DNA from 2 places in the Micromonospora sp. NPDC005305 genome. Region 1 is predicted to be linked to the other one. Evidence: riboswitches for the same ligand, from Rfam matches in the RefSeq annotation. Region 1 holds a riboswitch; the other holds the start of a gene.
What was found. Region 1 has a riboswitch for thiamine pyrophosphate ahead of ABZS80_RS26995 (ECF transporter S component). Riboswitches for the same ligand answer to the same signal wherever they lie in the genome.
Positions count from the first base shown of each region.

Region 2: linked by a shared signal. The riboswitch ahead of ABZS80_RS31070 (thiamine phosphate synthase) and the one ahead of ABZS80_RS26995 (ECF transporter S component) in region 1 are both predicted to bind thiamine pyrophosphate.

Region 1 covers NZ_JBEXGL010000021.1:85,625-100,501, forward strand. The annotation lists gene ABZS80_RS26980 (response regulator transcription factor) at 1-490, shown strand, start outside; gene ABZS80_RS26985 (energy-coupling factor transporter transmembrane component T) at 497-1,297, opposite strand; gene ABZS80_RS26990 (ABC transporter ATP-binding protein) at 1,368-2,783, opposite strand; gene ABZS80_RS26995 (ECF transporter S component) at 2,898-3,476, opposite strand; TPP riboswitch at 3,551-3,657, opposite strand; gene ABZS80_RS27000 (alpha/beta hydrolase) at 3,735-4,559, shown strand; gene ABZS80_RS27005 (AAC(3) family N-acetyltransferase) at 4,556-5,368, shown strand; gene ABZS80_RS27010 (SIS domain-containing protein) at 5,365-6,114, shown strand; gene ABZS80_RS27015 (DUF6328 family protein) at 6,204-6,707, shown strand; gene ABZS80_RS27020 (acyl-CoA dehydrogenase family protein) at 6,957-8,876, shown strand; gene ABZS80_RS27025 (hypothetical protein) at 8,934-9,101, opposite strand; gene ABZS80_RS27030 (hypothetical protein) at 9,111-9,716, opposite strand; gene ABZS80_RS27035 (Fur family transcriptional regulator) at 9,765-10,157, opposite strand; gene ABZS80_RS27040 (metalloregulator ArsR/SmtB family transcription factor) at 10,154-10,456, opposite strand; gene ABZS80_RS27045 (metal ABC transporter permease) at 10,500-11,372, opposite strand; gene ABZS80_RS27050 (metal ABC transporter ATP-binding protein) at 11,372-12,133, opposite strand; gene ABZS80_RS27055 (metal ABC transporter substrate-binding protein) at 12,130-13,068, opposite strand; gene ABZS80_RS27060 (DUF6703 family protein) at 13,139-13,396, opposite strand; gene ABZS80_RS27065 (antibiotic biosynthesis monooxygenase family protein) at 13,424-13,765, shown strand; gene ABZS80_RS27070 (hypothetical protein) at 13,899-14,402, shown strand; gene ABZS80_RS27075 (glycine--tRNA ligase) at 14,516-14,877, shown strand, end outside.
Region 2 covers NZ_JBEXGL010000033.1:12,175-27,051, reverse strand. The annotation lists gene rpsD (30S ribosomal protein S4) at 1-370, shown strand, start outside; gene ABZS80_RS31110 (DNA-directed RNA polymerase subunit alpha) at 467-1,489, shown strand; gene rplQ (50S ribosomal protein L17) at 1,524-2,090, shown strand; gene truA (tRNA pseudouridine(38-40) synthase TruA) at 2,158-2,991, shown strand; gene ABZS80_RS31095 (hypothetical protein) at 3,050-4,258, opposite strand; gene ABZS80_RS31090 (methyltransferase) at 4,385-4,990, shown strand; gene ABZS80_RS31085 (ATP-binding cassette domain-containing protein) at 5,032-6,708, shown strand; gene ABZS80_RS31080 (aldo/keto reductase) at 6,730-7,692, shown strand; gene ABZS80_RS31075 (DUF559 domain-containing protein) at 7,860-8,762, opposite strand; TPP riboswitch at 8,885-8,994, shown strand; gene ABZS80_RS31070 (thiamine phosphate synthase) at 8,989-9,615, shown strand; gene thiO (glycine oxidase ThiO) at 9,609-10,697, shown strand; gene thiS (sulfur carrier protein ThiS) at 10,688-10,888, shown strand; gene ABZS80_RS31055 (thiazole synthase) at 10,885-11,664, shown strand; gene ABZS80_RS31050 (thiamine phosphate synthase) at 11,724-12,380, shown strand; gene thiD (bifunctional hydroxymethylpyrimidine kinase/phosphomethylpyrimidine kinase) at 12,377-13,165, shown strand; gene thiC (phosphomethylpyrimidine synthase ThiC) at 13,183-14,775, shown strand; gene ABZS80_RS31035 (hypothetical protein) at 14,818-14,877, opposite strand, start outside.

The DNA.
Region 1 (14,877 bases):
CATCCACATGGCGCCGGTGGACGGGATCGCCGCCACCGAGCGGATCCTGGCGGCGCGGAGCGACATCCGGATCATCATGCTGACCACCTTCGACCTCGACGAGTACGTCTACCGGGCGCTGCGCGCCGGCGCCTCCGGGTTCATGCTCAAGACCACTCCGCCCCGGGAACTGGCCGAGGCGGTGCGGACCGCGGCCCGGGGCGACGCCCTGCTCTCCCCGTCGATCACCCGCCGTCTGATCGACCACTACACCGCGACCGCGTCGGTGGTCGCCCACCCGAGCCTCGCCGACCTGACCGCGCGCGAGACCGAGGTGCTGCGGATGATGGCCCTCGGCCTGTCCAACCGGGAGATCGCCGATCGGCTCTTCGTCGGCGAGGCGACCGTGAAGACGCACGTGAACCGCATCTTCGCCAAGCTCGGGGTACGGGACCGGGTGCAGGCGGTGGTGCTGGCGTACCGGAGCGGGGTGGCCCACCCGCGCCGGTAGCGGGGCTCAGCCGATCAGCGGGCGGAAGGTGCCCAGCAGGACGCTGACCGTCACTGCCGCCGCGCCAAGCGCCCCGGCGGCGACGACCAGCAGCGTGTCGGCCCGGGTGAAGCGCTGCCGCCGGGCGACCGTACGCGGGGTGCCGGCGTCGAAGCCCCGGGCATCCATGGCGACGGCCAGCCGGGTGCCCCGCCGGATCGCCCCGACCAGCAGCGCGAACGCCGTCGACCCGAACAGCCGCAGCTTGGCCACCGGGTTGCGGCCGGCGTCCACGCCCCGGGCCCGGCGCGCCATGCTGATCATCCGCCACTCCTCCTCCAGCAGCGGCACCAGCCGGAACGCGGCCAGCGCCCCGATGGCGAACCGGGCGGGCGCCTTCGCGTTCTGGATCAGCGCGTCGGCCAGGTCGGTCGCGTCGGTGGTGGCGAACACGATGATCCCCGGCAGCGCCACCGCGAGCATGCGCAGCACCAGGCCCAGCGCGGTGACCAGCACTCCCTGGGTGACCAGCAGTGGGCCGGCCGTGAGCAGCACCGGGCCGGACCGGTCGGCGGCGAAGAGCACCAGGGTGACCAGGATGCCGCCGGCGCCGGCCAGCAGCGGCCAGGCCCGCCGGGCCAGCACCCGGTAGCGGATGCCGAACAGCGGCAGCACGGCCAACTCGACCGCGATGGCGATCGCCGGGGCGACCGGGTCCAGGGTGGCGATCAGGACGACCGAGAAGAGCAACGCGGCGGCCAGCTTCGCCACCGGGTTGCGCCGGGCCAGCGGCGCGCCCGCCGCCGCGACGGGTTCGACGCCGATCACGGCCGGCCTCCGGGCGTCCGGCGCTCCAGGGTGATGGTCCGGTCTGGCCGGGTCCGGGGTGCGGCGGCCTTCATCGGCGCTCCAGGGTGATGGTCCGGTCTGCGAGCGCGGCCACGAAGTCGGGATCGTGGGTGACCGCGACGACGCCGTGGCCGGCGTCGCGCAGCTCGGCGAAGAGGTCGATGAGCTCCCGCCAGGTCCGCCGGTCCTGGCCGAAGGTGGGCTCGTCGCAGATCAGCAGGCGGGGCGCGGTGGCCAGGGCGGTCGCCACGCTTAGCCGCCGGGCCTCGCCGCCGGAGAGGGTGTACGGGTTGGCCCCGGCCAGCCGGTCCAGGCGCAGCCGCGCCAGCAGGGCGTCCACCGTCGCCGTCACGGCGGGCTCGGGCTGGCCGGTGCGGCGGGGTCCGAGGGCCAGCTCGTCCCGGACGGTGCCGGTGACGAACTGGTGCTCCGGGTCCTGGAAGACCGAGCCGATCCGCCGGGCCAGGGCGGGCGCCCGCCAGCGGTGCGGGGGAGTGCCCGCGTCCCGGCCGGCCAGGGCCGGGGTGGCCGCGACCGTACCGGTGCCGGAGCGGAGCAGCCCGCCGAGCAGCAGGGCCAGGGTGGACTTGCCGGCGCCGTTGGGGCCGAGGACGGCGAGCGCTTCGCCGGCGCGTACCCGAAGGTCGGTGGGGGCCAGCCGGGGCGGCAGGCCGAGCCGGTCGGCGGTGAGCAACACCTCGCCGGGCGGCGTGCTGGCGTGCCAGGGCGGCACGGTGTGGCCGGGCACCCAGACCCCGGCGTCGGCCAGCGCGTCGCCGTGCGCGGCGAAGACCGCGTCGGGGCGCCCGTCGGCCCGCACGCCGCCGCCGGGCTCCAGCACGACCACCCGGTCGACCAGCGGCAGCGCCTCGGCGACCCGGTGCTCGACCAGGATCAGGGTGGTGTCGGCGTCGACGGCGTCCGCGACGGCCTGCCGGACGAGAATGGCGCCGGCCGGGTCGAGATTGGCGGTGGGCTCGTCGAGCAGCAGCAGTCCCGGCCGCAGGGCGAGCGCCCCGGCCAGGGCGAGCCGCTGCTGTTCGCCGCCGGACAGCGCGGCCGTGGGCCGGTCCCGGTGGTAGGGAAAGCCGACCCGGCGCAGCGCCTCGTCCACCCGGGGCCAGATCTCGTCGGCGGGCACCCCCCGGTTCTCCAACCCGAACGCCACGTCGTCGCCGCAGCGGGCCATCACCAGTTGGCTCTCCGGGTCCTGGAAGACGACGCCGACGCGTTCCCGGGCCTTGCGCGGGTCGAGTCCGTCGATCTCGACGGTGCCCTCCTGCTCGCCGGAGTCCTCCGGCAGCAACCCGGCCAGCGCCGCCAGCAGCGTGCTCTTACCGGCCCCGGAAGCCCCGAGCAGCAACACCCGCTCGCCAACCTCGACGCGCAGGTCCACCCCGCGCACGGCCCAGCCCTTCCGCCCGGCGTGCCGCCACCCGAACCCCCGCAGGCTCACGGCTCCCACCGCGCCACCTCCCTCCGGCCCCTCCGGCCCCAGCTTGGTTGATCAAGGAGTTCGCGTCTGGAAAACCGTCTCGGCCGAGGCAAACTCCTTGATCAACGCGGTCGGCGGGGGCGGTCAGACGGCGGCGCGTTCGCGGCCGGCGGGGAAGCGGTCGAGGACACCCGTGTTGGCCAGGGCCCGGGTGAGGGCGACGCTGCCCAGTCCGGCCACCACCAGCGAGCTGGCGGCGGTCAGCAGGATGTAGGGCAGGCGGAAGCTGCCCCACGTGGTGCCCGGGTACCAGACGAAGACGTCGTAGATCGCCGCCGCGAGACCGGCCAGCGTCGCGGCGAGCAGCGCCACGGGCAGCCGGTAGCTGCGGTACGCGAAGAGCGCGAAAGCCAGCTCGGCGGCGGCCGCCTCCAGCGGGCCCTGCACGACGATCGTCCAGCCCCAGCTCGTGCCCAGCGCCACAGAGACCAGCGCGGCCAGGGTGAGGGTGAAGAGCGCCGCGGCCGGCTTCCGGACGACGAGGGCGCCCAGCACGGCCGGCACCAGCCAGACGCCGTACAGGACCGCGCGACCGGGCAGCGGGACGGCGTCCGCCGGCCCGTTCCAGAGCAGGCCCCAGGCCCAGAAGATGATGCCGAACGCCACCGCGAGCACGGAGGCCACGACGATGTCGATGGTGCGCCACCGGTTGGTGCTGTCCATGGTTGCTCCCAGTTCTGTGAGGCGAACCAGGAGAAGACGCACGCCGCGCCCGGTGGTCACCGGACGGCGGCGCGGCTGGAGGTCGACCGAACTCCCTGCGCTGGCATTACCCAGATCAGGTTCGAGGGTCTGCGGGCACCGGCCCGCACTCTCAGCGCTGTGCGCTCCCCTGTCGGATGTGAAGTTGTCTCGTCGCAGACGCTAGCACCGACCCCGCCGCACAGCCCAGCAGGGCGATCGCCCGTTAGGGTGGCGATCATGCGGGTCGAGGCGCGAGGACTGACGTTCGAGGTACGCACCGGCGGTCCCGAGGGCGGTGAGCCCGTCCTGCTGCTGCACGGCTTCCCGCAGCACGCCGGCGAGTGGGACGAGGTGACCCCCGCGCTGCACGCCGCCGGGCTGCGCACGTACGCGCTCGACCAGCGCGGCTACTCGCCCGGCGCCCGGCCGGCGGAGGTCGGGGCGTACCGGATCCCGGAGCTGGTGGCCGACGCGGCCGCCGTGCTCGACGCGCTGGGGGTGACCGCCGCCCACCTGGTCGGCCACGACTGGGGCGCGATCGTGGCGTGGGGTCTGGCGGCGGCGCACCCGGAGCGGGTGCGCACGCTGACCGCGGTGTCGGTGCCGCACCCGGCGGCCATGGGGCACGCGCTCGCCACCGACCCGCGGCAGAAGGCCCGCTCCTCCTACATCGCCCTGTTCCGCAAGCCGGGCAAGGCGGAGAAGGTGCTGCTGGCGTTCCGCGCGGCGGCCCTGCGCCGGATGCTCGGCGGGGTGGGCGACGCCGACCGGGTGGCCCGCTACGCCGACCCGATGCGCGAGCCCGGCGCGCTGACCGCGGCGTTGAACTGGTACCGGGCCATGACCGGGGCGGACATGAAGGCCGTCGGGCCGGTGGCCGCGCCGACCACGTTCGTCTGGAGCGACGGGGACGTGGCGATCGGGCGCACCGCCGCCGACGCGTGCGCCGCCCACGTCACCGGCGACTACCGCTTCGTGGTGCTGCCCGGCGTCACCCACTGGATCCCGGACGAGGCGCCCGGCCCGCTGGCCGCGGCGGTCCTCGCCCGCGTCGGCCGATGACCCCGAGCCCCGCCCGGGCCCGGCCGCACACCCGTGCGTCGCTCGCCGCCCAGCTCCGCGACCTCGGCGTACGCACCGGCGGGACCGTGCTGGTGCACGCCTCCCTGCGCCCGCTGGGCTTCCTCTGCGGCGGCCCGGAGGCGGTGCTGCTCGCCCTGCGCGACGTGCTCGGCCCGGCCGGCACGGTGGTGGTGCCCACCCACACGCCGGAGAACAGCGACCCGGCGGAGTGGAGCAACCCGCCGGTGCCGGCGGACTGGTGGCCGGTGATCCGCGACGGGATGCCGGGCTTCGACCCGGCGGTGACCCCGAGCCGCTTCATGGGCGCGCTGGCCGAACTGGTCCGCACCTGGCCGGGGGCGCTGCGCAGCGACCACCCGCACGTCTCGTTCGCCGCGCTCGGGCCGGCCGCCGCGCGGATCGTCGCCGAGCACGAGCGGGCCGACATGCTGGGCGAGGGCTCCCCGCTGGCCCGCCTCTACGACCTCGACGCCGACGTGCTGCTGCTCGGCGTGGACCACGGCAGCAACACCTCCCTGCACCTGGCGGAATACCGGCAGCCGGCGCCGCCCCGGCAGCGCTGCGGCGCGGCCGTGCTGACCGCCGACGGCGGCCGGGAGTGGGTGTGGTGGGACGACGTACGCCTGGACGAGGAGTGTTTCGCCCGACTCGGCGCCGACCTGGAGACCACGGGCGCGGTGCGGCTCGGGCCGGTCGGTGACGGGACGGGCCGGTTGATGAGGCAGCGGGCGGCGGTCGACTTCGCGGTGGAGTGGCTGGCCCGACCCCGAGGGACGGAGGAAGCATGACGGTGGCTGCTGAGGCGTACCTGGCGGTGGTGACCGAGACGATCGGCCGGGTCGCCGCCGACCAGCGGGAGAACGTGGCCCGGGCGGCGGATCTGATCGCCGCGTCGCTGCGCGCCGACGGGGTGGTGCACGCGTTCGGCACCGGCCACTCGGAGGCCCTCGCCATGGAGATCGCCGGCCGGGCCGGCGGGCTGGTCCCCACCAACCGGATCGCCCTGCGTGACCTGGTGCTGCACGGCGGCGAGCCGGCCGACGTGCTGGGCCCGAAGCTGGAACGCGAGCCCGCCGTGGCGCACCGCCTCTACGAGCTGGCCCCGGTCCGGCCGCAGGACGTGTTCGTGCTCGCCTCGAACTCCGGCGTGAACGGCGCGATGGTCGAGTTCGCCGCCATCGTGAAGGAGCGCGGGCACGGGCTGGTGGCGATCACCTCGGTCCAGCACTCGGCCCGGATGACCTCCCGCCACCCGTCCGGGCGCAAGCTCGCCGACTTCGCCGACGTGGTGCTGGACAACGGCGCCCCGTACGGCGACGCCACCCTGCCGCTGCCCGGCGGCGGCGCGGTCGGCGCGGTCTCCTCGATCACCGCCGCGCTGCTGGCCCAGCAGATCGTCGCCGAGGTGGTCGCCCGGCTGCTCGCGGCGGGGGTGCGGCCCCCGGTCTACCTGTCCGCCAACATCACCGGCGGCGACGAGCACAACGCCGAGCTGGAAGCCCGGTACGCGGGCCGTATCCGCCGTGGGTCCTGAACCGGTTTCACGCTCGGCGGGACGGGGCACAGGCTGTGCTGCCGGTGGAGACCCTCCACCGGCAGTACCGTCTTCCCTGGAGGTAGCGGGTGTCCAAGGAAACCGAGAAGCAGCGCTGGCAGCGCAACTTCGCCGACCTGCTCCAGGAGCTGCGGGTGGCGCAGACCGGGGTGCAGATCCTGTTCGCCTTCCTGCTGACCCTGCCGTTCAGCAACGGTTTCACCCGAACCTCCGAGTTCCAGCGGGACGTCTACATCGTGGCGCTGCTGGCCGCCGCCGCGGCCACCGCGATGATCATTTCGCCGGTCGCCTTCCACCGGGCGCTGTTCCGCCAGGGCCGCAAGCCGGAGCTGGTCCGCTTCGCGCACCGGATGGCCAGCGGCGGCCTCGGCTTCATGCTGATCTCGATGGTCAGCGCGGTCCTGCTGATCACCGACTTCGTGCTGGACCGCCCGATCGCGTTCCTGCTCAGCGCGGGCACCGGGCTCTGGTTCCTGACGTTCTGGGTGATCCTGCCGTTCGCCCGGCGCAGCTGGGGTGACGAGGACATCGACGACGAGGACGACGACCCGCGGTCGCTGGCCGGCGACTGACCGCCCGGACCTGCCAAATCGGACGTGCGCGCGACGCTACCCCTGGGTAACACCCGGGGGTAGCGTCGTTCTCGTCGCACGTCGACGCAGCCGGACCGAGGTCTCCAGGAGGCAGCCGTGACCACGACACAGAACAGCCGACCCGACCCCGCCGGACACGGCGGCCCGACCGGGCGGGTGGCGCCCATCGACGACCCTCCGCAGCCGCCGGCCGGCTCGGCGGCGGCCGCGGCGGGCGGGGCCGGGCCGCTGCCCACCGAGGCCGGTCAGGTCTCCGAGAAGGAGGCCCGGCAGGTCGCCGAGGCGGCCCGGGAGTCGGCGTGGGACCGGCCCAGCTTCGGCAAGGAACTGTTCCTCGGCCGCTTCCAGCTCGACCTGATCAACCCCTGGCCCCGCACCGATCCGGCGGAGGCGGCGCGGGCCGAGGAGTTCCTGGCCGCGTTCGGGGCGTACCTGGACTCCGAGGTGGACGGCGCGGCCATCGAGCGGGACGCGCGCATCCCCGACGAGGTGTTCCAGGGGCTGGCCCGGCTCGGCGCCTTCGGCATGAAGATCGACCGCAAGCACGGCGGCCTCGGGCTGAGCAACCTGCATTACTGCCGGGCGTTGATGCGGGCCGGCTCGGTGAACCCGTCGATCGGCGCGCTGCTCTCCGCGCACCAGTCGATCGGTGTGCCGCAGCCGCTGAAGATGTTCGGCACCCCCGAGCAGAAGGAGCGCTTCCTGCCCCGGCTGGCCGGCGGCGAGGTGTCCGCCTTCCTGCTCACCGAGCCGGACGTCGGCTCGGACCCGGCCCGCCTGGCCACCACGGCCGAGCCGACCGAGGACGGCGCCGGCTACCGGCTCAACGGGGTGAAGCTGTGGGCCACCAACGGCACGGTCGCCACCCTGCTGGTGGTCATGGCCCGGGTGCCGGCGGGGGAGGGACGGCGCGGCGGCATCACCGCCTTCGTGGTGGAGGGTGACAGCGAGGGCATCACCGTCGAGCGGCGCAACGAGTTCATCGGGCTGCGCGGCCTGGAGAACAGCCTCACCCGGTTCCACGACGTCTTCGTGCCGAAGGAGAACGTGATCGGCGGCGAGGGCAAGGGCCTGAAGATCGCGCTGACGACGTTGAACACCGGCCGGCTCTCGCTGCCGGCCATGTGCGTGGGGGCCGGCAAGTGGGCGTTGAACGTGGCCCGGGAGTGGGCCGCCGACCGGGTCCAGTGGGGCCGGCCGGTCGGCGAGCACGAGGCGGTCGCCAAGAAGCTCGCCTTCATCGCCGCCACCACGTACGGCATGGAGTCCATGCTCGACCTCTGCTGCCTGCTCGCCGACGACGACCGCAACGACATCCGCATCGAGGCCGCGCTCGTGAAGCTGTACGCCAGCGAGATGGCCTGGAAGATCGCCGACGAGCTGATCCAGATCCGCGGCGGGCGCGGCTACGAGACGGCCGACTCGCTGGCCGCCCGGGGCGAGCGGCCGGCCGCGGTCGAGCAGCTCCTGCGTGACCTGCGGATCAACCGGATCTTCGAGGGCTCCACCGAGATCATGCACCTGCTGATCGCCCGCGAGGCGGTCGACGCGCACCTCTCGGTGGCCGGCGACATCATCGACCCGGACGCGGGGCTCGGCCGCAAGGCGAAGGCCGGCGCGCGGGCCGGCGTCTTCTACGCCAAGTGGCTGCCCACCCTGGCCGTCGGCAAGGGCCAGACGCCCGGGGCGTACCACGAGTTCGGCCCGCTCGCCGGGCACCTGCGGCACGTCGAGCGGGCCTCCCGCAAGCTGGCCCGGTCCACCTTCTACGCGATGTCCCGCTGGCAGGGGAAGATGGAGCGCAAGCAGGCGTTCCTCGGCCGGGTGGTGGACATCGGCGCGGAGCTGTTCGCCATGTCGGCGGTCTGCGTCCGGGCGGTCGCCGAGCGCGCCGAGCACCCGGAGAACGTCGAGCTGGCCGACCTGTTCTGCCGGCAGGCCCGGCTGCGCGTCGACGAGCTGTTCACCGGGCTGTGGTCGAACACCGACTCGGTGGACGTGGCCGCCGCGAAGCGGATCATCGCGGGCCGCTACGCCTCGATCGAGGAGGGTGTGGTCACCCCGCCCGCCGACCAGCCCTGGGTGGCCCGCTGGGAGCCCGGCCCGTCCACGGCGCAGGACGTGCGCCGCCGCATCCCGCCCGCCTGAAAGGAAGGGCCCCCTGTTAACGCCTCCGGTATAGCAGGGGGCCCCTCCTAACCGCCGTCAGCGGGCGACCGCCCAGGCGATCACGCCGGCCAGGATGAGGCCGTTGAGGCCGGCCAGCACCAGGTACGCGGCCGGCGGGATCCGGCGGCCCTTGCGGACGAAGCTCACCAGGACGCCCGCGTAGATCAGCAGCAGGACCGCGACGACGATCAGGAAGTACAGCACCGGCACACCTTACCGGCCGGTGCGCAGCCCGAGTCCGCGCAACTCCAGCGCGGCGAGCGCGTCGACCGTCTCGTCGTCGCCGCGGCGCCACGCCTCGGCCACGTCCGGCGCGATCCGGTGCAACTTCGCGAGGGGCTGCCCGGCGAGCGCGCGCAGCGCCAGCAGGTCCCGCCCGGCCGGGGCGGCGGCCAGCGCCTTCGCGGCGCCGGCCCGGCGCATCCAGCGCACCCGCAGCGGCAGCCAGCCGAACAGCACCAGCCCGAGCGGGAAGACCAGCACCGCGACGGTCAGCGCGAGGGCCAGCTGGCCGACCAGTTCCTGCTGGTCGCGGCCGGCCTCGGCGACGGCCCGGGCGGCCTCGGCGGCCTTGGTGAACGGGCCGGTCAGCTCGTCGCCGACCAGGGGCACCCGGCCGACCTTGCCGCCGGCGTCGGCCAGGTTGTCGGCGAGCCCGCCGCCGGCCCCCTCCAGCTTCTGTCCGGGTACGGCGAGCTTCTCGACGAGGTCGTGCAGCCAGAGCGCGAAGCGGATCGCCGCGTACACCCAGACGACCACGAGCAGATCGGTGAGGAGCTGACGGAGGGCGGTCGGAAAACGGTCGGCGTAGATCTTCACGCCGGACAGCGTGCCACGGCCCGGCCGCGCGGGCACGGGTCGGTTTTGTCAGCCGGCGCAGGCCGGGCAGGTGCCGAAGATCTCCACGGTGTGGCTGACCTGGGCGTACCCGTGCTCGGCGGCGACGCGCTCGGCCCAGCTCTCCACGGCGGGGCCGGCCACCTCCACGGTCCGGCCGCAGGCCCGGCAGACCAGGTGGTGGTGATGGCCCTCGCTGCACCGGCGGTAGAGGTGCTCGCCGCCGGGCGGGCGCATCACGTCGATCTCGCCCGCGTCGGCCAGCCCCTGCAGGGTCCGGTAGACGGTGGTCAGCCCGACCCGTTCGCCGCGCTGGCGCAGCATGGCGTGCAGGTCCTGGGCGCTGTGGAAGCCGTCGACCTCGGCCAGCAGGGCGCTCACCGCGCTCCGCTGGCGGGTGTTGCGCAGTGCCCCCTCGGTCACGACGGCCCCTCCCCGGCGTGGCTGACGGCGTCCGCCACGATGTGTGCGACGTGCTCGTCCACCAGCGCGTACGCGATCTCCCGGCCGCGCCGCGAGCCGCGCACCACGCCGGCGCCGCGCAGCACCCGCAGGTGCTGGGAGACCAGCGGCTGCGGGGCGCCGAGCTTCTCCACCAGCTCGTGTACGCAGCGCTCGCCCTCGGCCAGTTCGCTCACGATCGCCAGCCGGATCGGCGCCGACAGCGCGCGCAGCAGGTCACCTGCGCCCTCGAAGGCGTCGTACCCGTTCGTGACCGTCACCCCGTAACGGTAACCAATGCCGAAAGCGCCGGCCCGGACGGCCTCACCGCAGCGCCACCTCGTGTTCCGGCGGCTCGACCACCGGCACGGCGACCGGGCGGGTCCGCCGGCGCAGCGCCCGCCAGCCGGCCGCGAGCAGCGCCACCACGAGGAACGAGCCGATGGCCAGCAGCACCACCGACGCGCCGGGCGCGGTGTCCGCGGTGGCGGCCACCCAGACGCCGGCCCCGGCCGCGAACAGCCCCAGCGCCATGGCCGCCGCCATGGTGGCCCGGAAGCCCCGGGTCACCTGCTGCGCGGCGGCCACCGGCACCACCATGAGCGCGCTGATCAGCAGCACCCCGACCGCCCGCATGGCGATGGTCACGGTCACCGCGGTGCCGACCGCGAGGAGCAGGTTCAACGCCCGCACGGGCAGGCCGGAGACCCGCGCGTACTCCTCGTCGTGGCAGACCGCGAAGAGCGCCGGGCGCAGCGCCAGCATGGTCACCAGGATCGCCACGCCGAGCACCAGGATGGTGACCAGGTCGGCCGGCGACGTCGTGGTCAGCGACCCGAAGAGGTACGCGTTGAGCTTGCCGCTGCCGGCGTCGGAGAGCCCGACCAGCATCACGCCGCCGGCGATGCCGCCGTAGAACAGCAGCGCCAGGGCCAGGTCACCGGAGGTGCGCCCGCGCGAGCGGACCAGCTCGATCACGATCGCGCCGAGCGTGGCCGCGATGACCGCGACCAGCACGGGGGAGCGGTTGAGCAGCAGCCCCGCGCCGACGCCGGTGAGCGCCACGTGGCCGATGCCGTCGCCGATCAGCGCCAGCCGGCGCTGCACCAGGTAGATGCCGAGCGCCGGGGCGGCCAGCCCGATGACCAGCGCGCCGACCAGGGCGCGCAGCATGAAGTCGTACTGGAAGAGGTCCATCACATGCTCCACAGCCCGGCGGGCTCCTCGTCGCAGTGCGGGTGCACGTGGTCGTGACCCGGCTCGGCGTGGTGCCCGGCCGGTTCCGGCACCGCGCCGTCGTGGCAGATGCCGCCCTGGTGGACGACGACGGCCCGGCCGATCAGCGGGCGCAGCGGGCCCAGCTCGTGGGCGACCAGCAGCACGGTGCCGCCGCCGTCGCGGAAGTCGCGGAGCGCGCCGGCGAACGCCTCCTGGCTGGCCGCGTCCACCCCGGCGGTCGGCTCGTCGAGCACCAGCAGCTCCGGCCGGCCGGCCAGGGCCCGGGCGATCAGGGTGCGCTGCTGCTGGCCGCCGGAGAGCGTGGCGACCGGGTCGCCGGCCCGGTCGGCGAGCCCGACCGCGCGCAGCGCCGCGGCGACCGCCTCCCGGTCGGCCCGCCCCGACGGGCGGAGCACACCCCGGCGGGCCAGCCGCCCGGACGCCACCACCTCGCCGACGGTGGCGGGCACGCCGCTGCCCGCGCCGAGCCGCTGCGGGACGTACCCGATGCGGTGCCACTGCCGGAAGCGGCGCTGCGGCGTGCCGAAGAGGGTGACCGACCCGGCGTCCAGCGGCACCAGGCCGAGCACGGCGCGGATCAGGGTCGACTTGCCGGAGCCGTTGGCGCCGAGCACGGCGACCACCTCGCCGGCGGTGACGGTCAGGGAGACGTCGCGCAGCACCGCCCGGCCGTCGTAGCCGACGGCGGCGTGTGCGACCTGGATCACGGGTGCGGTCATGAGCAGTCCAAGGCGGTCCGCAGGGTCTGGAGGTTGGTACGCATCGCCGAGAGGTAGTCGCCGTCGGCGGGCCGGCCCTCGACCGGGTCGAGCACGGCGGTCTTCGCCCCGACCTCCCGGGCCACGGTCTCGGCGACCTTCGGGCTGACCAGCGTCTCGAAGAAGATGGTGGTGGCACCGTGCTCCCGGGCCTCCTCCGCCACCTCGGCGAGGCGCTGCGGGGAGGGCTCGGCGTCGGGACTGAGGCCGGTGATGGCGACCTGTTCGAGCCGGTAGCGGGCGGCCAGGTAGCCGAACGCGGTGTGGCCGGCCACGATCTCCCGGCGCTGGCAGGTGGCCAGCCCCCGGGTGTAGTCGGCGTCGAGCGCGGCCAGCTCGGCGCGCAGCGCCGCCGCCCGGGCGGTGAAGTCGGCGGCCCGGTCCGGGTCGGCCCTGCCGAGCCGCTCGGCGAGCCGGTCACCGACGGTGGCCAGCCGGGTCGGGTCCAGCCAGAGGTGGGGGTCCTTCCCGCCGGACTCCTCCTCGTGGCCGGACTCACCCTCGTGCTCGTGGCCGCCCGCGGCGGCATCGAGCAGCGGCTGCACGCCCGCCACGTCGAACGCCCGGTCGCCGCCGTTCTGCTCGACCGCCTCGTCGACGGCCGGCTGGAAGCCGGAGAGGTAGACGATCAGCTCGGCGTCGGCCACCTGGCCCACCTGCCGGGGGTTGAGTTCCAGGTCGTGGGGCTCGGCGCCGGGCTTGGCCAGGCCGGTGACCGTGACGGCGTCGCCGCCGATCTTCTCGGCGAGGAACTGGAGGGGGTAGAAGGCGGCCACCACGTCCACCCGCTCCGGGTCACTCCCACCGCCGCCGCCCGAGCAGGCGGCGAGACCGCCCATGGTGAGCAGGGCGGCGGTGGCGGCGGCGAGCGAGCGGCGAGCTGAGCGGACGGTCATGTCACTACTGTCCGCGATAACGAAATTGATTGTCAAAAACGCATGATTGCATGTCTGCGCAGGTCAACGCTCAGAGCAGCTTCGCCAGGGCGATCGCGATCAGCAGGGTCAGCATCAGCAGCCGCAGCACCCGGGTCGCCGCCGACTGCACCGCCCAGGTGACGGTCATCAGCCACACCAGCCCCGCGGCCAGCGCCAGCAGCACCACCCCGCCCGCCACCCCGGGCGCGAAGAGCCCGACCAGCACCAGGACCAGCGCGGCCAGGAACACCGTCGTCGGGTTGAGCCGGGCCAACCGGGACAGCACGGGAGTCTGCGTACGCTGCATGCCACAGACTCTACGAGGAGGAACCCGGTGCTGGTCACCAACCGGTTCGTGGTGGACGCCGACGAGGCGGACGACTTCACCCGGCAGGCGCACGCCGCGCTCACCGCGCTCGCCGCCCGCCCGGGCTACCTGCGCGGCGACCTGCTCCGGGCGCTCGACGACCCCGCCCACTGGTGCCTGCTCACCGAGTGGGAGTCGGTCGGGGCGTACCGCCGGGCGCTCGGCGGCTTCGACGTCAAGGTCACCGCGGTCCCGCTGCTCGCCCGGTCGGTGGACGAGCCCTCCGCGTACGAGACACTGGCCAGTGCCGCGCCGGACGGGGAGATCGTCGTGGCGGCCAGTGATCGGGCCGCAGGCCCTTACCGCTGAGGCCGGGGGCACTACCCTGGCGCGTATGACCGCTCCCGGGCCGGCCGCCCCACCACCCCCGCCCGTGCCCTCCGGCGTGCCGCCGGTGCCGGGCTCCCCGGCCGGACCCGGCGTCCCCGGGCCGCCGCCCGGCATGCCGCCGGTGTCGCCGGGCGAGCCGGGCGTCCCCGCGCCGCCGCCCGGTCCCGGAGTCGCCCCGCCGTTCGCCGCGCCGCCCACCGAGGGCGGCCGGGCCCGGCTCTGGCTCGGCCTCGGCGTCGGCGCGCTGGCCGTGCTGCTCTGCTGCGGCGGGGGCGGCGCGGCCGTGGTCGGGCTCGCCGTGAGCAACGTGCAGGCCGTCGAGGAACAGGGCCGGGCGGTCACCGACGACTACTACCAGGCGCTCGTCGTCAAGGACTGGTCCAAGGCGTACGACCGGCTCTGCGACGACGCCCGGCGGCGCGAGTCCCGGCCGGAGTTCGAGCAGCGGGTGGCCACCGAACCGCAGATCTCCGGCTACCGGGTGGGCGAGGTCGACACCGCGACGCTGACCGTGCCGGTGGACGTCACCCTGGCCGGCGGCCGGCGGGAGGCCCAGACCGTCACGCTGGCGCCCGACCAGCAGACCGGCGGCATGGAGGTGTGCGGGGTGAGCTGACGGGCCCCCGGTATTCTGCTGGGCTCAGGACGTCGGTGGTCGTACCGTTGTCCCGAACCGTCCGGTTCCACTCACATCGCCCCCGCCGACCGCCAGCCGGCGTAGGAGGAAACATGCCAGCCGACCGTATCGACGCCGTCGTCAGCCTCGCCAAGCGCCGGGGCTTCGTCTTCCCCTCCAGCGAGATCTACGGGGGCACCCGGTCGGCCTGGGACTACGGTCCGCTCGGCGTCGAGCTCAAGGAGAACGTCCGCCGGCAGTGGTGGAAGACCATGGTCCAGCAGCGCGACGACGTCGTCGGCCTGGACTCCGCGGTCATCCTGGCCCGTAAGGTCTGGGAGGCCAGCGGCCACATCGCCGAGTTCGTCGACCCGCTCACCGAGTGCCAGTCCTGCCACAAGCGGTTCCGCGCCGACCACCTCGAAGAGGCGTACGAGGCCAAGCACGGCAAGCCGCTCACGTCGCTGACCGAGCT
Region 2 (14,877 bases), on a different contig from region 1:
GAAGACCGGTGAGGTCCTCCTGCAGATCCTCGAGTCGCGGCTGGACAACGTGGTCTACCGGGCCGGCTACGCCGGTTCCCGGGACATGGCCCGCCAGCTGGTCAAGCACGGTCACTTCACGGTGAACGGCAAGAAGGTCGACATCCCGTCGTACCGCGTCAAGGAGCACGACATCATCGAGGTCCGGGAGAAGAGCAAGCAGCTCACCCCGTTCCTGGTGGCGCAGGCTCAGGCCGGTTCGCGGTCGGTTCCGGCCTGGCTCGAGGCGATCCCCAGCCAGATGAAGATCCTCGTGCACTCGCTCCCGGCCCGCCAGGTGATCGACACCCAGGTCCAGGAGCAGCTGATCGTCGAGCTCTACTCCAAGTAAGGGCTCGTTGCGGTGGCCCGCCCTCCGGGGCGGGCCACCGGAACAGTTTGTGTCGTGGGCGTCATATAGCGGGCGCCCCGGAAGAGAAGAGAAAAGATGCTCATCAGCCAGCGACCGTCTCTCTCCGAAGAGTCGATCAACGAGACCCGTTCCCGGTTCACCATCGAGCCGCTGGAGCCGGGCTTCGGCTACACCCTGGGCAACTCGCTGCGGCGCACGCTGCTGTCGTCCATCCCGGGTGCGGCGGTCACCTCGATCAAGATCGACGGTGTCCTGCACGAGTTCACCACCATCCCCGGTGTCAAGGAGGACGTGGTCGAGCTCGTCATGAACATCAAGGAGCTGTGCGTCAGCTCCGAGCACGACGAGCCGGTCAGCATGTACCTGCGCAAGCAGGGCCCGGGCGACGTGACCGCCGGTGACATCCAGCCCCCGGCCGGTGTCTCGGTGCACAACCCGGACCTGAAGCTCGCCACCCTGAACGGCAAGGGCCGGCTCGACATGGAGCTGACCGTCGAGCGGGGTCGCGGCTACGTCACCGCGGCGCAGAACAAGCAGGCGGGCGCCGAGATCGGCCGGATCCCGGTCGACTCGATCTACTCGCCCGTGCTCAAGGTGACCTACCGGGTCGAGGCGACCCGTGTCGAGCAGCGGACCGACTTCGACCGGCTCATCATCGACGTCGAGACCAAGCCGTCGATGGGCCCGCGCACCGCGCTGGCCTCGGCCGGCTCGACGCTGGTGGAGCTGTTCGGGCTGGCCCGGGAGCTGGACGAGACCGCCGAGGGCATCGACATCGGGCCGTCCCCGCAGGACGCCCAGCTGGCGGCCGACCTGGCCCTGCCGATCGAGGAGCTGGACCTCACCGTCCGCTCCTACAACTGCCTCAAGCGCGAGGGCATCAACTCCGTTGGTGAGCTGATCGGGCGTACCGAGGCCGACCTCCTCGACATCCGCAACTTCGGTCAGAAGTCGATCGACGAGGTCAAGATGAAGCTCGCCGGGATGGGCCTGGGGCTGAAGGACTCGGCTCCGAACTTCGACCCGGCGCACGTCGTGGACGCCTTCGGCGAGGCCGACTACGACACCGACGACTACCGCGAGACCGAGCAGCTCTAGTCCGCGCTGCCGCCACACCTGAGGAGCACCAAGCATGCCCACGCCCACCAAGGGCCCCCGCCTCGGCGGCAGCCCCGCTCACGAGCGGCTGATGCTGGCCAACCTGGCCACCGCGCTGTTCCAGCACGGCAAGATCCAGACCACCGAGACGAAGGCCCGGCGGCTGCGTCCGCTGGCCGAGCAGCTCATCACCAAGGCCAAGCGCGGCGACCTCGCCGCGCGGCGCCGGGTGCTGGGCGTCGTCAAGGACAAGGACGTGGTCTACGCCCTGTTCGACCAGATCGCGCCCCGGTACGCCAACCGCAACGGTGGCTACACCCGGATCGTGAAGACCGGTCCGCGCAAGGGTGACGCCGCTCCGATGGCGATCATCGAGCTGGTGGAGGAGCTTCAGGTCGCCGAGCCGAAGGCGAACAAGAAGACCGCCGCCCGCAAGGCCGCCCAGCAGGACAAGGTCGAGGCCCTGGCCCCGGCCGAGGAGGCCCCGCGCTCCAGCGAGGTCGCCGACCAGGACGCCGAGGCTCCGGTCTCGGCCTCCGGTGACACCGCCGAGGCCCGCGAGGACAGCGACCTCGCGACCGAGGAGAACGGCAAGGCCTGATCATCGGGCTTGACCGGGCCCGGCACCCCTCGGGGTGCCGGGCCCGTTCCGTCACAGGAGGTACGAGGTGGACGAGCGGACCCGGCTGCGGCTGGACGTCTCGTACGACGGCACCGACTTTTCCGGCTGGGCCGCCCAGCCCGCCCGGCGCACGGTCGCCGGGGTGCTCATGGAGGCCCTGGACCTGGTCCTCGGCGCGGGCACCGTGACCGGACTGACCGTGGCCGGCCGCACCGACGCCGGGGTGCACGCCACCGGGCAGGTCTGCCACCTCGACCTGCCGGCCGAGGTGTGGCGGCAGCAAGACGGGAGGCTGCTGCGCCGGCTGGCCCGGCTGCTCCCGCCCGACGTGCGGGTGCGGGCAATGACCGAGGTGCCGGCCGACTTCGACGCGCGCTTCTCGGCCACCTTCCGCCGCTACGAGTACCGGGTGACCGACGCGCCGTGGGGCGCCGAGCCGCTGCGCCGCACCGACACCCTGGCCTGGCCCAAGCCGCTGGACCTGGCGGCGCTGAACGCCGCCGCGGCCGGCCTCGTGGGGGAGCACGACTTCGCCGCGTACTGCCGGCGCAAGGAGAACGCCACCACGCTGCGCGAGGTGACCCGGCTGGACTGGCGGCGCGAGCCGGACGGCATCCTGGTCGCCACGGTGCAGGCCGACGCGTTCTGCCAGAACATGGTGCGCAGCCTGGTCGGCGCCATGCTGGTGGCCGGTGACGGCCGCCGGCCGGTGGAGTGGCCCGCCGGCCTGCTGGACCGCCGGGAACGCGCCAGCGAGGTGACCGTGGCGCCCGCGCACGGGCTGGCCCTGGTCGAGGTCGGCTACCCGGCCGACCCCGCCGAGTACGCCCGCCGCGCCGACCTCACCCGCCGCCTCCGGGTGCCGGTCACCGAGGGCTGAGCCCAGGGAAACGGCCCGCCGCCCCCGGAAACGGGACAACGGGCCGTGGTGACCGTGCTCAGTTGCGGGTGCCGTCCTGGCCGGCGGTGCCCTCGCTCGGGCCGTCCGTGGGCTGGCTGGCCGTCCCGCCGCTGGCCCGCCGCTCCAGCACGCTCCGGTTCAGGTAGACCTCGATCATGTCGTACAGGATGTCCCGGGCCTTCGTGTCGCCGGAGCCGATCCGTTCCCCGTCGGCCCGGGTGACGACGCAGTAGGCGAGGTAGTGCCCGCGGATCTGCCAGCCGACCCGGGCGGCGGCGGTCGCCACCGCCTCGGTGTCCTCGCTCGCCGCCATGCCGCGGAACCGGCCCTGCCGTTCGTCGAGCATCGGCCGGATGCGGTCGCGCGCCCGCTGGGCGCTGGCCACGTCGGTCAGGTTGAACAGGCCGGCGGTGAGCAGGTGGTCGCCGTCGGGGGAGCGGAGGGTGCCCCGGACCACCTGGTTGCAGCCGAGCCGGACCAGCAGGTCGGCGATCTCGCCGGTGGCCGCGACCGCGCAGCTGCCGCTGGAGTGCGTCTTCAACACCCGGTACGCCGGCTGCCCGTCGGCCACCACCAGTTGCTGGCCGGGGAAGACCTCCTTGGCGGTGAGCGCCGCCTGGTCGGTGTCCCGGGAGTCCAGGTCGGTCCCGTCGGCCGCCGCGGACTGCTCCACCACCGGCTGGCTGCTCTGCTGGCTGGCCGGTGGCGTGGCGGTCCGGTCCTCCAGGAGGGCGGCGACGCCCAGCCCCGTGAGGGCGAGCAGCATCAGCACGGCGGCGCCGCCGATCAGCACCTGCCAGGCCCGGCCGCCGCGCCGGCGATCGGCCCGGCGGGGCCGGGTCAGGTCCTCCAGCGGATCGGTGGTCCGGACGACGGGGTCGGCCGCGGTCGACGTCGCCGGCTGCGGCGCCGCGGCCGGTGTGGGCTCCGGTGCGGCGGCCGGCGTCGGCTGCGGCACCGGTGGCGCGGGTGCCGGCACGGCCGGCGTGGGCTGCGGCACGGGAGCGGGCTCTCGCGGCGGGGCGGGCCGGCTGGGCGCCGGAGCCGGTGCCGGTGGGGCCGGGGCCCGGGCGGCGTCGACGGCCGGTCGGGTGGGCCGGACCGGTGGCGGCAGCGACGGGGTGGGGAAGCGGGACGGCGAGGGACCCGCCGGCGGAGCCGCCGCGTCCCCGGGCACGGACGGGTCCGACCCGGGCCGTGGGTACTCCAGGAAGGCGTCCTCATCGGACTCGTACCGATACACCATGTTGGCTACAGTAGGGGCCATTGTCCCTTTCGTGGGTAATATCGGCAAAATCTGGCGGAGTGGCGTCCCGCCCTGCCCGCCGCACCGTCGCGGGTGCCGGTCCCGGGCGGTGCGACAATGCCCGACGTGACCGGCGACCACTACTTCACCGCTGAACCCGCGACCCCCGCCCGGCCGCGCGAGGTCGAGTTCTCCGTCGCCGGGCGCGACTACACCCTCGCCTCGGCCGCCGGCGTCTTCTCCGCCGCCCGGCTGGACCCCGGCACCGCGGTGCTGCTCCGCAAGGCCGACCTGCCGGCGCGCGACGCCACCGGCCCGTTCCTCGACATCGGCTGCGGCTTCGGGCCGATCACCTGCGTGCTGGCCAGCAGCGCGCCGGCCGCCACGGTCTGGGCGGTCGACGTCAACCAGCGGGCCCGCGACCTCACCGCCGCCAACGCCGCCAGCATCGGCGCCGCCGACCGGGTCCGGGTGGCCGCGCCGGACGACGTACCCGCCGACCTCGCCTTCGCCGAGATCTGGTCCAACCCGCCCATCCACATCGGCAAGGCGGAGCTGCACGAACTGCTGCGGCGCTGGCTGCCCCGGCTCGCCCCGGCCGGGGTGGCCTGGCTGGTCGTCGCCCGGCACCTCGGCGGCGACTCGCTGCACCGCTGGCTGGTCGAGCAGGGCTGGCAGGTCGAGCGGCACGCCAGCCAGAAGGGCTACCGGGTGCTCCGGGTCACCCGGTAATCCGGTGTCGCTCGCGCCCGCCCCTCGGGCAGGATGCCCGCGTGGGATACGTGGACGTGGCAGGAGTCGGGCACATCCTCCCCGACGGCCGGGAACTCTTCGCCGAGGTGTCGTTCCGGGTCGGTGAGGGCGCCAAGGTGGCGCTCGTCGGCCCCAACGGCGCCGGCAAGACCACCCTGCTGCGCATGGTCGCCGGCGACCTGCCGGTGAAGACCGGCGTCGTCGCCCGCGCCGGCGGGCTCGGCGTGATGCGCCAGTTCATCGGCATGATCGGTGACGAGTCGACCCTCGCCGACCTGGCGCTGTCGCTCGCCCCGCCCGCGCTGCGCGACGCCGGCCGGCGCCTCGCCGACACCGAGGCGGCCATGCGGGCGGCCGAGGTCCGCGGCAAGTACAGCAGCGCCGCCGGCAAGGCCCAGCTCGCGTACGCGGACGCGCTGGCCGCCTGGGGCGAGACCGGCGGGTACGACGCCGAGGTGCTCTTCGACACCGTCGCCACCATCGTCCTCGACCTGCCGTGGGACGCCGCCCGGGAGCGCCCGGTGCGGACCCTCTCCGGTGGCCAGCAGAAGCGGTTCGCGCTGGAACTGCTGCTCCGCGGCCCGGACGAGGTGCTCCTCCTCGACGAGCCGGACAACTTCCTCGACGTGCCCGGCAAGCGCTGGCTGGAGGCCCGGCTGCGCGAGTCCGGCAAATCCGTGCTCTACGTCTCGCACGACCGGGAACTGCTCGCCCAGACCGCCGACCGGGTGGTCGCCGTGGAGGGCGGCAGCGCCTGGGTGCACCCGGGCGGCTTCGCGAGCTGGCACGAGGCCCGGGTGGCCCGGCACGCCCGACTCGACGAGCTGCGCCGCCGCTGGGACGAGGAACACCAGAAGCTGCGCGAGCTGATGCTCATGTACAAGCAGAAGGCCGCGTACAACGACGGGATGGCCTCCCGCTACCAGGCCGCGCAGACCCGGCTGCGCAAGTTCGAGGAGGCCGGGCCGCCGCCCGTACCCCCGAAGGAGCAGGACATCCGGATGCGCCTCACCGGCGGGCGGACCGGGAAGCGCGCGGTCATCGCCGAGCAGCTCGAACTGGACGGCCTCACCTACCCCTTCGACCTGGAACTCTGGTACGGCGACCGGGTCGCCGTGCTCGGCGCGAACGGGACCGGGAAGTCACACTTCCTGCGCCTGCTCGCCCGCGGCGGCACCGACCCCGACCCCGCCAACATCCCGGTCGACGGGGCGAAGCTGGCGCCCGTCGCGCACGGCGGGGTCGTACGCCTCGGCGCGCGGGTCCGGCCCGGCCACTTCTCGCAGACCCACGACCGGCCCGAGCTCATCGAGAAGACGCTTGTCGACATCCTGTGGCGGGGCGACGAGCACCGGGCCGGCATGGACCGGCACGCCGCCATGGCGGCGCTGTCCCGGTACGAGCTGGCCGGGCAGGGCGACCAGCGGTTCGGCACCCTCTCCGGCGGCCAGCAGGCGCGCTTCCTGGTGCTGCTGCTGGAGCTGTCCGGGGCCACCCTGCTGCTGCTCGACGAGCCGACCGACAACCTCGACCTGGCCTCCGCCGAAGCCCTCGAAGCGGGGCTGGACGCGTTCGCCGGGACGGTCGTCGCGGTCACCCACGACCGGTGGTTCACCCGCTCCTTCGACCGGTTCGTGCTGTTCCGCGGCGACGGCGAGGTGGTGGAGACCCCGGAGCCGGTCTGGGACGTCGGGTGAGGCCGAGCCCGGCGGCATAGGGTGGATCTCGTGACTGAGATGACCTACCGCCGGCTCGGCGACTCCGGACTCGTGGTGTCCGTCGTCGGCATCGGCTGCAACAACTTCGGCCGCAAGCTCGACCTCGACGGCACCCGTGCGGTCGTGGACGCCGCGCTCGACGCCGGGATCAACTTCTTCGACACCGCCGACATCTACGGTGAGCCGCAGGGCAGCTCCGAGGAACTGCTCGGGCAGGCGCTCAAGGGCCGCCGGGACGACGTGGTGGTCGCCACCAAGTTCGGCATGGACATGCACGGTCTGAACGGGCCGGACCACGGCGCCCGGGGCGCCCGCCGGTACATCGCCCGGGCGGTCGAGGCGTCCCTGCGCCGCCTCGACACCGACCACATCGACCTCTACCAGATGCACGAGCCCGACCCGGGCACCCCGATCGACGAGACCCTCGCCGCGCTGGACGACCTGGTCACCGCCGGCAAGGTGCGCTACCTCGGCAACTCGAACTTCGCCGGCTGGCAGATCGCCGACGCCGACTGGACCGCCTCCTCCCAGGGCCGAACGCGCTTCATCTCCGCGCAGAACCACTACTCGCTGGTGGAACGGTCCGTCGAGGCCGAGGTAATCCCGGCGTGCGAGCGGTTCGGCCTCGGCATGCTGCCGTTCTTCCCGCTGGCCAACGGCCTGCTCACCGGCAAGTACAAGCGGGACGAGGCCCCGCCCGCCGGCAGCCGGCTCTCCGGCGGCGGCCGGTACGCCGAGCGTTTCGCCGCCGCCGACTGGGACACCATCGAGGCCATCGAGGCGTACGCGATCGAGCGCGGAATCAGCATGCTCCAGGTGGCCATCGGCGGGCTCGCCGCCCGGCCCGCGGTGACCTCGGTGATCGCCGGCGCCACCACGCCCGAGCAGGTACGCGCCAACGCCGAGGCGGGCACCTGGCAGCCCACCGACGAGGACCTGGACACCCTCGACGCCATCCTCTGACCGCTCCCGTCCGCTGCCCCGGCACGCCTGCCCGGCCGCCGGGGCAGCGCGCTGTCCAGCCCCGGCGCGCCCTTGGGCGGGGGGCGCGCGAGCGCGCAGCGTGAGTGGAACGCTATGGAGGTCACCGGGCGGGTTTGACCTACATGGCGTTCCACTGACGGACGGGGTCAGCGGGTGGTGCGCTCCTGGAGGGCCTGGCGGACCAGGGCGATGGTGGCGCGGGGGTGGCGGAGGACGTCGTCGGCGGTGAAGCGGAGGACCAGCCAGCCGGCGGCGCGGAGGGCGTTCAGGCGGGCCACGTCCTGGCGGAAGTGGGCCCGTTCCCGGTGGTGGTCGCCGTCGTACTCGACGGCGACGCGGAGCGCGGGCCAGGCCAGGTCGACCCGGGCCACGAAACGCCCGGTGGCGTCGCGTACGTCGTGCTGGGCAGTCAGCGGGCCGAGGCCGGCGTCGAGGAGGAGCAGCCGGAGGCGCGTCTCCATCGGGGACTCGCTCAGCGGCTCCGCCAGCGCCAGCACCTCCCGCAGCAGCGTCGCGCCGGGCCAGCCGGGGCGCGCCGCCGCGTAGGCGCACAAGGCGGGCAGCTTGACGACCCGGCGGTGCAGCAACGCCTCGACGGCGACCAGCGCGTCGACGCGCGGACCCTGCCGCCCGAGGTCGAAGGCGGTGCGCAGCGCCGTGGTGACCGGCAGCCCGGCGAAGCGGGTCCGGTCGGTGCCCGGCAGCACGGAACGGACCTGGCGGACGCGGGGATGCGGCCGCATCCGGGCGGCCCGGGGCAGCAGCACCGTGACCGGCGCGTCCCGGGCGAGCAGGTCGGCGCCCCAGAGGAAGGCCGCACTTGATCCCGCGATCGCCGCGCCCGGCGGCAGTCGCAGCGCCACGGCGTCGCACCACAGGCGATGGTCGTCCGGCCGGTGGCCGTCGCGGTGCACGTACACATCGGGCAGGAGGCGGCGCCAGGCCGGACCCTGGAGCATCGCCCAGGTCAGGAGTCCTTCGGCGACCGCGGCGCTGCCCCGGAACGGCAGGAAGGACAGCCGGCGGGGGACGTGGGCGGACGAGGGCATCCGGACAGCATGACGTGATCGGGAGATCACCCGCTGTCCCCGTGCTCCACCTCGGACGGTCGGTGGGAAATTCCCCACCCGCCCCTTGGCGGATCCGCGCGCACGTCGTACGGTAGGCCCGCAAGTGACCCACGGGAGCCTGGTGCCACCGGGCTGAGAGGGGGGCTGGAAGCCCCCGACCGTCGAACCTGATCCGGGTAATGCCGGCGCAGGGAGGAGAGTTGCCGTGCCGTCCCTGGGACGACTGCATCTGATCACCGACACCCGGCCGGGGCGGGACCCCCTCGCCGTGCTGCGCGCCGCCCTGCCGGTGGCCCGCGACGAGCTGGTCATTCAGGTTCGAGTCGAGGACGACGCCACCGACCGGGAGGCGTACGAGCTGGCCAGCCGGGTGGTGGGGCTGTGCCGGCCGTACGGGGCGACGTGCCTGGTCAACGACCGGCTGCACGTGGCGCTGGCGGTGGGCGCCGCCGGTGGCCACGTCGGCGCGGAGGACCTGCCGGTGGCGGCCGCCCGGCGGGTGCTCGGCGAAGGCGCCGTGCTCGGCGCGACCGCGCGGGAGCCGGGCGGCGCCACGGCGGCGGTCGCCGCCGGGGCCAGCTACCTGGGCGTGGGCCCGTGCCACGCCACCACCACCAAGTCCGGCCTGCCCGATCCGATCGGCCCGGCCGGGCTGCGCGCGGTGGCCGGCGCCGTGGACGTGCCGGTGATCGCGATCGGCGGGGTGACCGCCGCGTCGGTGCCGGCGCTGCGGGTCGCGGGCGCGTACGGGGTGGCGGTCGTCGGCGCGCTGTCGGCCAGCCCCGATCCCGGCCGCACGACCGCCGAGCTGATTGCGGCCCTGACGTGCTGACCCGACCGGACGTCGCCATCGTGGGGGCGGGACCGGTCGGGCTGGCGATCGCGTGGCGGTGCGCGTCCCGCGGGCTGCGCGTGACCGTCCACGATCCCGCTCCCGGCTCCGGGGCCTCGCACGTCGCCGCCGGGATGCTCTCCCCGGTCGCCGAGGCGTACTTCGGCGAGCACGAGCTGACCGCCCTGCTGGCCGAGTCCGCCGCCCGCTGGCCCCGCTTCGCCGCCGACCTGGCCGAGGCGTCCGGCGCCGACGTCGGGTACCGGGCCGACGGCACCCTGGTGGTCGGGCTCACCGCCGACGACCTGGCCGAGGCGCGGCGGCTCTGGTCGTACCAGCAGGGGTTGGGACTGCCGATCACGCCGCTGCGCCCCTCGGAGCTGCGCGACCGCGAGCCGGCGCTGGCCCCGCGGGTGCGCGGCGGCGCGGTCGCCCCCGGCGACCACCAGGTCGACCCGCGCCGGCTGGTCCCCGCGCTGCGCGCGGCGGCCGGGCGGGCCGGCGCGGTGCTGCGCCCGGCCCGGGTCGGCGCGCTGTCCGACGTGGACGCCGGGGTGACCGTGGTCGCGGCCGGCTGCGGCGCGGCCGCGCTGACCGGGCTGCCGGTCCGGCCGGTCAAGGGCCAGGTGCTCCGGCTCCGCGCACCCGGTCGCGGCGCGCCGGACTTCCGGCACGTGATCCGGGGGTACGCCGACGGCGAGTCGGTCTATCTGGTGCCCCGGGACAGCGGCGAGGTCGTGGTCGGGGCGACCGTCGAGGAGCGCGCCGACACCGAGGTGACCGCCGGGGCGGTGCTCCGGCTGCTCCGCGCCGCCGTCGACCTGGTGCCGGAGCTGGCCGAGTACGACCTGGTGGAGGCGACCGCCGGACTGCGCCCCGGCACGCCGGACAACGCGCCGATCATCGGGCCGCTGCCGGGCCGGCCCGGCGTGGTCGTCGCCACCGGGCACCACCGGCACGGCATCGTGCTCACCCCGGTCACCGCCGACCTGGTCACCGAGCTGATCGTCACGGGCGAGCCGGATCCGCTGCTCGCCCCCTTCACCCCGGACCGGTTCGGGAAGGAGCCCAGGTGGAACTGATCGTCAACGGCGCGGGACGGGACCTGCCCGGCGGCTCGACCGTCGCCGACGTGGTCCGCGCGGTCACCGTCCAGGAGCGCGGCCTCGCGGTCGCGGTGAACGGCGAGGTGGTGCCGCGCGGCGGCTGGCCGGCGACCGTGCTGCGCGACGGCGACCGGGTCGAGGTGCTCAGCGCCGCCCAGGGCGGGTGAGCCGGATGTCCTTCGAGATCGGCGGGGTCGGCTTCGGCTCCCGGCTCATCCTCGGCACCGGCGGCGCGGCCAACCTGCACGTGCTCGAGCAGGCCATCCGCGCCTCCGGCACCGAACTGGTCACCCTGGCGCTGCGCCGGGTGGACACCGCACGGGCCGCCGCCGGCGGCCTGCTCGACCTGCTGGACCGGTGCGGGGTACGGCTGCTGCCGAACACGGCCGGCTGCTACACGGCGTCCGAGGCCGTGAAGGTGGCGCAGCTGGCCCGGGAGGCGTTCGACACCGACTGGGTGAAGCTGGAGGTGATCGGCGACGAGCGCACGCTGCTGCCCGACGGGGTGGAGCTGCTGCGCGCCGCCGAGGAGCTGGTGGCCGACGGGTTCACGGTGTTGCCGTACACCTCGGACGACCCGATCCTGGCCCGGCGGCTGGCCGACGTGGGCTGCGCGGCCGTGATGCCGGCCGGCGCGCCGATCGGCTCCGGGCTGGGGGTGAGCAACCCCCACCACATCCGGCTGATCCGGCAGGGTGTGGACGTGCCGGTGATCCTCGACGCGGGGATCGGCACCGCCTCCGACGCCGCGCTCGCCATGGAGCTGGGCTGCGACGCCGTGCTGCTGGCCAGCGCGGTCACCCGGGCCGCCGACCCGGTCGCGATGGCCACCGCCATGCGGCACGCCGTCGAGGCGGGGCGGCTGGCGTACGGGGCGGGCCGGATCGCCCGCCGCTTCCACGCGCTCGCCTCCACTCCGGACGAGGGAAGGCCCGACCTGTGACGGGCGCTGCTGTAGATCTTGGTGGGAAACGGCCCCTCGGGGGGCCGGACTCTTCCAAGATCTCGGGTGACGCCGTGCCGTCCGGCGTCGTGCTGCTCACCGAACGGTGGCAGGCGCGGCGACCGCTGACCGGAGTCGTCGAGGCGGCCGTGGCCGGGGGAGTGCGCTGGGTCGTGCTTCGCGAGAAGGACCTGTCCCGGGCCGAGCGCGCCGCCCTGGCCGCCGAGCTGCGCGCCATTCTCGGCGAGGCCGGCGGCACCCTGGTCGTGGCCGGACCCGACCCGCTCGGCGGCGACGCCGTCCACCTGCCGGCCGCCGGCCCGTACCCGCCGCCGGCCGCCGGACTGGTCGGGCGCTCCTGCCACGACGCCACCGAGCTGGCCCGACTCACCACGGAGGACTACGCGACCCTGTCGCCGGTCTTCCCGACGAGAACCAAGCCCGGCTACGGCCCACCCCTGCACCCGGCCGGGCTCCGCGAGCTGATCGCGATCAGCACCGTGCCGATCCTCGCCCTGGGCGGCATCGAAACCGCGGACCAGGTCCGGGAGTGCGTCGCGGCCGGCGCCGCCGGGGTGGCCGTCCTCGGCGCCCTGATGCGCGCCGACGACCCCACCGAGATCGCCGCCACGCTCACGGCGGCCCACGAATTCGCTGGTCGGGCCGGTCACGGGGCGGCCCGACCAGCCCCCACCGCAACAAAGGAAGTCAGATGACCCCGAGGACCACACTCACGATCGCCGGATCAGACTCCGGGGGCGGCGCCGGCATCCAGGCCGACCTCAAGGTCTTCGCGGCCCTCGGCGCCTACGGCACCAGCGTGATCACCGCGGTCACCGCGCAGAACACCCGGGGCGTGGACGCCGTGCTGCCCCTGCCCCCACAGACCGTGCGCGACCAGCTCGACAGCGTGCTCGACGACTTCGACGTACGCGCCGTGAAGACCGGCATGCTCGGCACGCCCGCGGTCGCCGACGCGGTGGCCGAGGCGGCGAAGGCCGGCCGCCTTCCCCACCTGGTCGTCGACCCGGTGCTGGTCGCCACCAGCGGGCACCGGCTCGGCGTCGTGTCGGCCGTCGAGCGGCTGCTCCCGTACGCCGAGGTGGCGACGCCGAACTGCGCGGAGGCCGCCGCACTCACCGGACGCCCGGTGACCACGGTCGAGGAGATGGTCGCGGCGGCCGAGGCGCTCGCGGCCGCCGGCCCGGCGCACGTGGTGGTGACCGGCGGCGACGTCGACGCGGCCGGCGACTCGGTCGACGTGCTGGCCGGCGGCGGCTCGACCACGCTGCTGCGCGCGCCCCGGGTGCCGACCCGGCACCACCACGGCACCGGCTGCTCGTTCTCGGCGGCGATCGCCGTCCGGCTGGCGGCGGGCGATCCGGTGCCGGTCGCGGTGGCCACCGCCAAGGAGTACGTGACCCGCGCGCTGACCGGCGCGCGGCACTGGGAGCTGGGCGCGGGACGCGGCCCGCTGGACCACTTCGGCTGGTCCGCATGAGCGACAGGGAGGCTGTCATGCACGCACGTCGCAAGGTCTGGGTCGAGGGGTCACGCCCGGACATCCGGGTGCCGTTCGCCGAGGTGGCGCTGACCGGGGACAACGCGCCGGTCCGGCTCTACGACACCTCCGGCCCCGGATCCGAGCCGGAAGTGGGGCTGCCGCCGCTGCGCGGACCGTGGATCGCCGCCCGCGGGGACGTCGCCCCGGTGCGCGGCGCCGGCACCCCGCTGGCCGGCGTGGACGGTCGCCGGCCCACGCAGCTCGCGTACGCCCGGGCCGGGATCGTCACGCCGGAGATGGAGTTCGTGGCGATCCGGGAGGGCGTCGCGCCGGAGTTCGTCCGGGACGAGATCGCAGCCGGGCGGGCCGTGCTGCCGCTCAACGTCAACCATCCGGAGTGCGAACCGGCGATCATCGGCAAGGCGTTCCTGGTCAAAGTCAACGCCAACATCGGCACCTCGGCCGTGACCTCCTCGGTCGCCGAGGAGGTGGAGAAGCTCACCTGGGCCACCCGGTGGGGCGCGGACACCGTGATGGACCTGTCCACCGGGAAGCGGATCCACGAGACCCGCGAGGCGATCGTGCGGAACTCGCCGGTGCCCATCGGCACCGTCCCGATCTACCAGGCGCTGGAGAAGGTCGGCGGCGACCCGGTGAAGCTGAGCTGGGAGGTGTTCCGCGAGACGGTGGTCGAGCAGGCCGAGCAGGGCGTCGACTACATGACCGTGCACGCCGGGGTGCTGCTCCCGTACGTGCCGCTGGCGGTGGACCGGGTGACCGGGATCGTCTCCCGCGGCGGCTCCATCATGGCCGCCTGGTGCCTGGCGCACCACGAGGAGAACTTCCTCTACACCCACTTCGACGAGCTGTGCGCGCTGCTCGCGCGCTACGACGTGACGTTCTCCCTCGGCGACGGGCTGCGGCCCGGCTCGATCGCGGACGCCAACGACGAGGCGCAGTTCGCCGAGCTGCGCACCCTGGGCGAGCTGACGAAGGTCGCCTGGGCGTACGACGTGCAGGTGATGATCGAGGGCCCCGGCCACGTGCCCATGCACAAGATCAAGGAGAACGTGGACCTCCAGCAGGAGTGGTGCCACGAGGCCCCGTTCTACACGCTCGGCCCGCTGACCACCGACATCGCCCCCGCGTACGACCACATCACCTCGGCCATCGGCGCCGCGATGATCGGCATGTTCGGCACCGCCATGCTCTGCTACGTCACCCCGAAGGAACACCTCGGGCTGCCCGACCGGGACGACGTGAAGGCGGGCGTGATCGCGTACAAGATCGCGGCGCACGCGGCCGACCTGGCCAAGGGGCACCCCGGGGCGCAGGCGTGGGACGACGCGCTCTCCAAGGCCCGGTTCGAGTTCCGCTGGGAGGACCAGTTCAACCTCGCGCTGGACCCGGAGACTGCCCGGTCGTACCACGACGCCACGCTCCCGGCGGAGCCGGCGAAGACCGCGCACTTCTGCTCGATGTGCGGGCCGAAGTTCTGCTCCATGAAGATCACGCAGGAGCTGAAGGACTACGCGGCGCGCGGCATGAAGGACAAGTCCGAGGAGTTCGTGGCCGGCGGCTCGCGGGTCTACCTGCCGCTCGCCTGAGCGCCGCCGGGGCCGGGCCGCTGGTCGGCCCGGCCCGCGGGCTCAGTCGCGGTGGTGCCGGCCGGTACGCAGGGAGCGAGCGTCGTCCGCGTTGTCGTCGGA